Regions from separate parts of the Clostridium sp. CTA-17 genome, predicted to be linked through region 1. Evidence: riboswitches for the same ligand, from Rfam matches in the RefSeq annotation. Region 1 holds a riboswitch; each other region holds the start of a gene.

Region 1 (3,293 bases):
TAAATTCAATAGGAGTTTGATCAAGTTTATACCCCTTAGGAGCCTTTATTTCTTCTAATTTATAATCTCCATTAGGTAATTCAAACCTTATTGGCCCTTCAGAACTCGATGTAAACGTTTTAATTTCTTGATTGTACACATCCTTAACAGTTTTACCGTCTTTAGTTGTTAGTTTAAAAACTGCTCCTTCAAGTAAATTTGATTCTGCATCGTCTTTAGAAACCTTGATTATTTCCACTAAAGGATTTTTTTTAGTTGAAACTTCATTGGTTGGATTCCCATTTATGTATGCAATGTTTTTAACTTCATCCCCTGGACTTACACCTTTCATACTTGCTTCTATGGTAATATATGCTGGTTTTTTAGCATCTATATTTTCATTACTATTTTTAATAACTAGCTCTTTTGTATTTTCATCAAAATCAATTATAAATTGATCAGTAGCTGTAATTTTAATATCACTTAATCTAGAATCTAATTTATCAAAAATATTTAAAGTATCTTTTAAAAAGTATCCATAAGAATCAAACTTAATTTGATATTTAATTTTTTGATCATTAGGATCATTTTTTACTTTTGTCTTATCAACATATTTATAAACATTTAATGCCCCTGCATCCTTTGATAATTTTGAATAATGTTTTGAAGGCAAATCCTTATCACCATCATAATGTAAGTTAGCATTATTTAAATACCCACTTTCAGTAGAAGTAATTCGCGTCTGATAGCTAATTGAGTAACGTTCATATTTTATATCTCCAAAACTTATTTCTAAATATTTGGTATCAGCTTTAATTCTATTGCCCTCCCAAAAATCTTTTGTAACATCTGTACTTCTTTCATCATAATATCCCATTCTTTTTATGGATATACTATTTACATCTAAAGCCATTCCCTTTGGAATATTATCAATAAAATCAGCATTTCTCAGATAACTTCTTGTATTGGGATTTATACCATCACCTAAATTTATCTCTACATAATATTGTATTGGCTCATTTCTATTGACTATTTCTCCGTAATATTCCTTTCCATGTCCATTATCTGTAGCAGCTGTTGGTAAGTTAGCAGTTTTATACATAAGTGGATATTGACCACCTGAACTAGGATTAGAATATTCTTCTCCTGTTATATAAATAGTCTTTGGTCTACCATTTAAATCAATACTAACTGGGTAGCTTACTCCCTTTCTAATATTACTATTTCCTACAAATCTTATAATCATATATCCCGTTACGGCTTTTTCTACATTTTCATTAAAGGTTAAAGTTACCACTCCATCCTTAACATCAAAGTCTTTAAAATGCTGCTCAGGACATTTAGGTTCTATATCTTTAAATATATCTGGTAAACTAATGATAATTTTATCACCATTTTTAAGCTTATCTTTATTTAAAATTTTATAGTCAATCCGTAAATTATTGCTTATATCTTTAGCCACAGTATTGCTTTCAAAAGTAGCACTTGTAATTTCAACAGCACCATCATTTTGAAGTGATTTTGATTCTTCTCCTAAAGCAATACTTCCAGGTGCGATCATAATCAATATCATAGAAATAATAATTGACCATAAGGTAAATATATTATAATTTTTACTATTTTTCATAAAATAAGCCCTCCTCTCTTAAAAATGGAAAATAAAAAACCGACTATATTTATAATTTTTATAAATATAGTCGGTTGCATCACTAACTCAGTATATCCCAGATGCCCAGATACAGAATATACATCAACGTTTCTATAATATTTTAGTATTTACTAATTATTTCTTAAAACTCATTACTTTTTAATATTCAATTTTCAATTTGTATCTGTATGTTACAGTATTTTAAAAAAATTGTCAAAATACATTTTTTCTAAGCAAATATTGTTTATTAAATTTATCAAGTTTTTATTATTAATACAATAAATTTTAATATAATTTAATATCAACTTATCAATAAAGATTTGTTTTTTTTATGTTTTCGACACGAATCTTTATCATTTTTTCATCTTAATTTTATATTTTAAACTTAAAATAATCTTAAATAATTTTGTCTAAATTTAATTCTTTGATATATTTTACTGGAACATAATTACAAAGCCATACATTATTCTTAGATAAATAAAACTTAATTCCATCCTTAAACATACTTTCTGAATCTACTTCTAAAATAACTAAATCGCCATGTCTTTTTCCAACAATACTTGCAGTTTCTATATCCTTTGATAAATGAACATACTGTCTTTCCTTCTTTATAAGTCCATTTTTCAAAATTGACTCTAAATATTTTCTTCCAGTACCATGATATAAAACCTTTGGTGGCTTAATAGACTCTAAGCCTAGATCTACTTTAATTGAATGACCTTGATTAGCTCTTATTTTGCTCTTATCCTCATTAAAAGAATATCTCCCCTTTGAGTCTTCTCTAACTATTCTTTCTAAATCATCCATGCTAAATCCTTCATAGGACTTATCTATCCCCTCTATTAAATCTAATACTCTTAAATATCCATGCTCATCTAGTTTTAATCCTATTTCTTCTGGCTTATGTCTTAGTATTAAACTTATGTATTTACTTATCTTTGAATCATTATTTTTCATGCCACCAATTCCCTTACTCTCCTATGATATTTCTAACTTATCCTAATAAAGCATAATAAAATTATCTTCAAAAATAAATTTTAGATTATTAATATCATTATCTTCTTAATAAGAGAATTCTATCATAAATAGTACCTTTTTAACCACTTAGACCATGTGAATTTAATCTCTAAAAGCGCTTTGCCGGACTTGTACCAGACTTTTATAAGTCCGTCACATACTTTAAAGCCTTGATATAACTTACTTAGAAGGACTTATGACGGACTTTGACGGACTTTTTTCTATTTCTATGTATACATGTATACTATATATTTTTTTATTTTTTTCCCTATATTCCAGAAAAGGAAAAAGTCCGTCACTTCCGTCAAAACCATTGGTATCACTAGAAAAACTCCGGTTTCAACTCCGTCAAAAATACGTCACAACTCTGTCACTAAAGAATAAAATATTAAAATAATACTATTTTCTATTAAAACTTAAATATTTCACTCTATTTTAATAAATAAAATTAATATAAATTATTCTTTTAACTTTAATATATATTTAATTTATTTTATATACAGTAATTAATATGCTTGTTGAAGTTTAATCATCATAGAGAACAATAGCTATTTTTAAATTTAATAATCTGAACTCATAAATATTAATACTAAATCTATTATTTAATACTCCAATCCCTACTCACTAAATCTTTAAGTGCTTCTACTTT
Region 2 (3,293 bases), on a different contig from region 1:
GTAGTGGGAGTTATATACTATGTAGTATTCGTAGTTATGATAAAGAAATTTGACTTAAAGACTCCAGGTAGAGAAGATGATGAGGATGATGATTCAAATGCAGTTTTAGCAAATAATAACTACACTGAAGTTGCAAAAATCATCTTAGAAGGACTAGGTGGACCTTCTAATATTACTTCAATTGATAACTGTATAACTAGATTAAGATTAGAAGTAAAAGATAATACACTAGTTAATGAGAAAAAGATAAAATCATCTGGTGTTTCAGGAGTTATAAGACCTGGAAAAACAAGTGTTCAAGTTATAGTTGGAACACAAGTACAATTCGTAGCTGACGAGTTTAAGAAGCTTTGTAAGTCTAAGAATTACGTATAATAATTAATATGGTTAATATAAAGGTTTTATATTAAAAGTTTAATATTTAGATTAAGACTTTTAAATAAAAAAATAATAAAGTATCTCTTATATTTAAAAATAATTCCAGTGGAGTAGTTAGATATTTCTACTGGAATTTTTTTATAAGAAACCCCAATTGTATAGAATTTAAAATGATTTGTATAAATGTATAGATTTTAATTCTAATTAATTTGTATATATTGTAAAATAAATTAATATAGTTATTAGAATATAGATTGGGGAGATTTTATGAAACAAGCAGATTTAACAGGAATTCTAGTACTTGCTTTTTTAGGTGGAGGAATATTAACCTTTTTAGGGACAATAATTAAATACTTTAATGCAGGAGATATTCTTAATGGCTTTGATGAAAAGAAGCATGATAAAGAGAAAGTATCTAGAATTGTCGGAATGGATTTTTTGATAATTGGATTAAGTGTAATAATAATTGCTCTTATTAGTATATTTATAGATAAGAAATATTATAATGCTATAATGATAACACAAGGAATTATCATTGTTTTGGGATTAATAAAAGCTTTATATGATCAATTCTTTAAATGTGGTAAAAATTAATTGCAAATAAATATGAAGATGGGGTGTTTTTATGTTTAAATTAAATCTAAAAGAAGACGATATTCTAATGAAAATTACTGTTATGAAACAAGTGAGTAATAAAGATGCAGCTATAAATTTTATATCAAATTTAGTAACTAGAGCTGGTGGAGATGTTGCGTATAAAGTTAATCTAATTACAACTAAGGATTCTCTTTATTTAGAGCATGTAGGACATGCATCCTTAGGTTATGCTGAAGAAACAAGAGAGGTTGATCAGATACCATTTGAAGATTTAAAAGAATTTTCAGTAACTACTAAAGATAACAATGAAGAAGTAAAAATAGTAACTACTAATAAAGAATTTAATCTTTTTAGAGACAATTCAAGAGGTGATAATTTAGCTTTAACTATGGCTAAGGTAGTAGAAGATCTAAAGTAATATAGATTTAAATTAATATAAAACTATAAAAATACGTGTGTTTATTTAAATTTACAAATTAGTAATATAATTCATAAAGGGATAAATAAAAAGCTAGTAAGAGAAAAGGGAAAGTTCTTACTAGCTTTTATTGTTTATAATTGAGTATCTATAAATTAGTGGTTTTTTAGGATTTAATTTTATCTATAAAGTAATCTTATAAAAGATGAATAAATTGTAAAAAAATATAAATAATAAGTCGTTTTTTATAATATTACATAAAAATTTATAATATCTTATATTGAATATAGAATTAAATTTTTGTATTATATAAATACTAAAATAATATATTGGCAAACCTAGGGAAATCTAGAGACGCAAAGCTAAAGGGGCTAAGGTTATATTATAACTATGCTAGCCAGTTGCCGAAGAATTAATATTCTTTGTTTTAATAGAGTTAATTTATAAATATATACTTAAAGTATGTATTTATTTTTAGAGCTATTTTTTAGGCAACTATCCTTTAATTAATATTAAGGATAGTTTTTTTTGAATAAAAAAGATCACTCTATTATATGGTATAGACGTAGGTAGATAACTCTTGGTTACATATAAATATGAGGGGGAAAATTATGAAGAAAAAAATATCTAAAATTCTTATTGCATCAATGATAATGTCAAATGCAAGTCCAATCTTAAATGTTTATGCTAGTGAGGTTATAAAGAAAAAAATAACTTCTATAGAGGAAAGTATAATAAATCAAGCATCTATAAATCAATTCAATTTAAATAGCTACGAAAATTTTGAAGGGTACAATGAAAAATATAAAGTACAAAGAAATGAAATAGTTTCAATAACAAATAATGGTGGACAATATTCATCAAGCTCTATAGATAAAGCTATAGATGGTGATTTATCTACTCACTGGGAAACCGGAAGACAAAATAGTTCTGATTTTACAAATGAAGTTGTAGTTGAATTTAATGATTTAGAATCAATAGATAGAATAGCATATGCAACAAGACAAGATGGAGCAAGAGGAAAGGGATATCCAACAGAGTTTGATATATATGCTTCACAAACTGGAAATGATGATGACTTTAAATTAGTTTCTCAAGGGACAAGCAAGTCAACAGGAAACCTTATGGAGTTTAAGTTTGATACAGTACAAGCTAAGAAAATAAAATTTGTCTTTAAAGTAGCAGATAGAAACTGGGCAAGTGCTTCAGAGTTTTGGTTTTATAAGGAAGATAAAATCATGGATAAGGTGAATTCTATATTCACAAATGAAGAGAAAAACAAGGTGAATCCAGAATTTGACACTATAGAAAAATTAGATGTTTTTGAAAATGAGATTAAAGATCATCCATTTTATGAGAGTTTTAGAGAAATAATAGAAAATGCTAAGTTAGTTTTACAAGGAAACAATGTAGTTTACAAGGATGCCTTAGTAAGTAAATTTAAAGATTTTAATGATGAATCATTAAAAAAATATAATGAACTATTTAAGATAAATACATCATCAATAACGACTAATGGAGGAAATTATGCAGAGAATACAATAGATAGAGCTATTGATGGCGATGTTAATACAAAATGGCATTCTGGAAAGCAAAATAGTTCTGATTTTACAAATGAAGTAATAATTACTTTAGATAAATTAGAGACTTTAGATAGAGTAGTTTACACAAACTTAAATATGAGAGGATTTGCTGAGGCCTTTGACATATATACATCAAAGACAACTTCTGGAGATACCTTTGAAAAAGTTACTTCAGGAAACAGTAAAGTAACAAAAGACTCAATAGAAATTAAGTTTAATCCAACAGAAGCAAGAAGAGTTAAATTTGTATTTAAAAAAGGATATGAAAACTGGGCTTTAGCATCAGAGTTTACTTTCTATAAAGAAGATCAGTTAAG
Region 3 (3,293 bases), on a different contig from region 1:
GCTAAAGCTGGTAATGTTGATTTTATAGGATTTATATTAGTTGCAACAGTTGCAGCAACATTAATGATCTTTGTTTCAGGATTCCAATGGGGAGTTTTTATAGGATTTATAGTTGCGCTTGTGTTATTCCTTATATACATAAGTAAAAATGAAAATGCTTTTATAAGCATTAAGTTTTTCACAAATAGAAACTTTATATCAGTATTACTTGTAGCATTTGTTATATATAGTGTACAACTTGCATTTATATTTATGTTTCCATTTTTAGTTGAATCTATATACAATTATAGATTAGACCAAATTTCATTACTTTTAGTTCCTTCATATGTTTTAGCTGCTACTGTAGGAGCTTTATCAGGAAAGGTTTCTAAGAGAATAGGAAGTAAGCAATGTATTCAAATGGCTATAATAGGTATAATAATTAGCCTTGTTTTAGGAGCTTTATTTGTAAAAACATCAGTACTAGTATTTATTTTTATAATGATATTATTCTCAAGTTCATTTGCTTTAATGTATGCACCTATGATTGATACATTAACAAGAACAATACCTAAAGAAAAAACAGGAACTGCTATTGGTTTCTATAATTTCTGCCTAAATATAGCTACTTCAATAGGAATAACATATGTAGCAATATTTATGGAAACTAAGTATTTAGGAAAGAACTTTACTGGACTTTTTAATGATTCAATAGCTATACAATATAGTAACGTTTTACTAGTGTTAGCAGTTATATCCTTAGTTGCATTTGTATTATACTGGACTTTAATCGGAAGAAGAGAGAAAAAGTAAAATTACAAATGAAATTTTAGAAGTTTATAAAGAATAGTTTAAAAAACTAAATATTAAAAGCCTATAGGGTGGTCAATATAAAAAGGCTATCTTATAGGTTTTTTATTTGTAAAATTTAGAATATTATAAATATGTTGAGTTTTTTAATAAAATATTAAAAGGATTATTTTTAATATTAAATTTATTATAAACACTATAAAATTAAAAAAATTTATGATATTATAACTTTAAAAAATGGGCAAAATTAGAGAAATCTAATGACGCAAAGCTATAGGGACTAAGGTTTATAACTATGTCAGCCAGTTGCCAAAGAGTGCATTAAGCTTTTTGTTTTATAATAACTAGAGAGGAGGTTGTAGATTAAAAATTTATTTTGTACAAGCTTATATTAAATTGTAAGTAGAAATGCACTTCTGAGGGGAAAGTCAATCAGGAGGAGAGAAAATGAATAAGAGAAAAATAGCGGCTATAATTTTAGCTACAATGATTACAAATCTTTCTGCTACAACAATGGATGTTTTAGCACAGGAATTAAACACTAAAAACAATTCTAAGGTAGAAGCTAGTCATAATGATGAATCACATCAAGCAAGAGTAAGTAAGTTTGATTTATATAATAGTGATAAATTAGACGCTTATAATCAAGAATTTCAAATCAGCAGATCAAATATAAAATCCATAACTAATAATGGTGGAAAGTATAATAGTTCTACTATTGATAAAGCTATAGATGGGAATCTAGATACCCATTGGGAAACGGGAAAACCTAATGATGCAAATTTCACAAACGAAGTAGTAGTTACATTTAATGAAATAACTAATATAGATAGAATTGTATATTCTGCAAGAAGAGACTCTGCAAGGGGAAAAGGCTTTGCAAAGGAATTTGAAATATATGCTTCTCTTACAGATGATGGAGATGATTTTAGCTTAGTAAGCAGTGGAGAATATACAGAATCAACTAGAGATTTAGTTGAAATAAAGTTTAATCCAACTGATTTTAAAAGATTAAAGTTTAAATTTAAAAAGGCTGACCAGAACTGGGCTTCATCAGCAGAATTCATCTTCTATAAAGAAGATAAATTAAATGAAAAGTTTAATGGATTATTTACAGATTCTAGTATGAATAAAGTATCTGAGGAATTTAATACATTAGAGAAATTAAATGCCTTTGAGAATGAATTAAAAGATCATCCAATGTATGATTTATACAAGGAAGGACTAAATAATGCTAGAGCTATTTTAACAGAAACTTCTGAGAATCCTACTAAGGCAACTTTAGGACAAATAACATATAATCTTAATGATGATTATAATAATCAATATAGAATGCCTTATACAAACATAAAATCAATAAAAAATAATGGAAGACATTATGCTGCTCAAAATATTGAAAAAGCTGTTGATAATGATGTAAATACTTATTGGGAAACAGGAACATTAAACAATTCTTCATTTAACAATGAAGTTGAAGTTGAGTTTAATGATTTAGTAACTTTAGATAGAATAGTTTATGGTTCTAGACAAAGTGACCTAAAAGGCTTTGCTGAAGAGGTTGAAATATATGCTTCTAGAACAAGTAAAGGGGATACATATAAGTTAGTTGCTACAGGAACCCATGAAGCTACTAAGGGATTAGTTGAAGCTAAATTTGAGCCTACGGAATTTAAAAGAGTTAAGTTTAAATTTAAGAAGTCTAAGCAAAATTCTGCAACTTTAAATGAATTAATGTTTTATAAGCCAGATGAAGTTTATTCTTCAATATCTAAGCTTTTTACAGACGGTACTATGAGCGAGGTTAGTGAAAAGTTTAATAGTTTAGAAAAAATAAATGCCTTTAAAGAAAAAGCTAAAAATCATCCATTATATAATGACTTTAAAGAAACTATAGACTTAGCTGAATCATTAATTTCTAATTCAAGAAAAGAGGATGTACTTGAATTAGAAATGAGAGGAGACTCTATAAGTGAAGCTAAAAAGAGAAAGGTATGGAATTTTCAAGACTGGCAAATAACAGGACTATCTGCTAGAGCTGGAGATAAAATAAATGTATATGTGGATGTGGCAGAAGGGGAACCTACTCCAACATTATTATACAAACAATCTTTAACTCAACATGGTGGAGCAACAAGCTTTCAATTAAAGCCTGGTAAAAATGAAATAACTATACCAGAAATAAATTATGAATCTAATGGAATACCTAAGGATGTTATTCAAGGAGGAGATTTATTCTTTACAAATTATAAAAGTGATAATCAAACAAGAGCACCAAAGGTAAGAATAGAAGGAGCAAGTAAATATCCTGTATTTATTCTAGGAAAATCAGATGAAAATGAAGTAATGAAAGAGTTAGAAGCCTATGTTGAAAAGGTTAAAGCAGAACCTAATACTACTCCAAATATTTTTGCAGTAAGTTCTAATAAGTCATTAGAATTTGTACAAGCTACTTATGCCTTAGATTGGTATAAGAAAAATAATAAAACTCCAAAGTACACAGCTGA

Evidence for each region. Region 1 has a riboswitch for cyclic di-GMP ahead of ACYUCG_RS13025 (SpaA isopeptide-forming pilin-related protein). Riboswitches for the same ligand answer to the same signal wherever they lie in the genome.
Region 2: another riboswitch for cyclic di-GMP. It lies ahead of ACYUCG_RS02330 (NPCBM/NEW2 domain-containing protein); the one in region 1 lies ahead of ACYUCG_RS13025 (SpaA isopeptide-forming pilin-related protein).
Region 3: another riboswitch for cyclic di-GMP. It lies ahead of ACYUCG_RS06355 (NPCBM/NEW2 domain-containing protein); the one in region 1 lies ahead of ACYUCG_RS13025 (SpaA isopeptide-forming pilin-related protein).

Annotation. Positions count from the first base shown of each region.
Region 1 covers NZ_BAAABF010000009.1:17,562-20,854, reverse strand. The annotation lists gene ACYUCG_RS13025 (SpaA isopeptide-forming pilin-related protein) at 1-1,606, opposite strand, end outside; cyclic di-GMP riboswitch class II at 1,666-1,749, opposite strand; gene ACYUCG_RS13020 (RNA 2'-phosphotransferase) at 2,024-2,584, opposite strand.
Region 2 covers NZ_BAAABF010000001.1:538,079-541,371, forward strand. The annotation lists gene nagE (N-acetylglucosamine-specific PTS transporter subunit IIBC) at 1-375, shown strand, start outside; gene ACYUCG_RS02320 (DUF3784 domain-containing protein) at 646-972, shown strand; gene ACYUCG_RS02325 (hypothetical protein) at 1,004-1,393, shown strand; cyclic di-GMP riboswitch class I at 1,715-1,802, shown strand; gene ACYUCG_RS02330 (NPCBM/NEW2 domain-containing protein) at 2,005-3,293, shown strand, end outside.
Region 3 covers NZ_BAAABF010000002.1:440,707-443,999, forward strand. The annotation lists gene ACYUCG_RS06350 (MFS transporter) at 1-792, shown strand, start outside; cyclic di-GMP riboswitch class I at 1,020-1,103, shown strand; gene ACYUCG_RS06355 (NPCBM/NEW2 domain-containing protein) at 1,237-3,293, shown strand, end outside.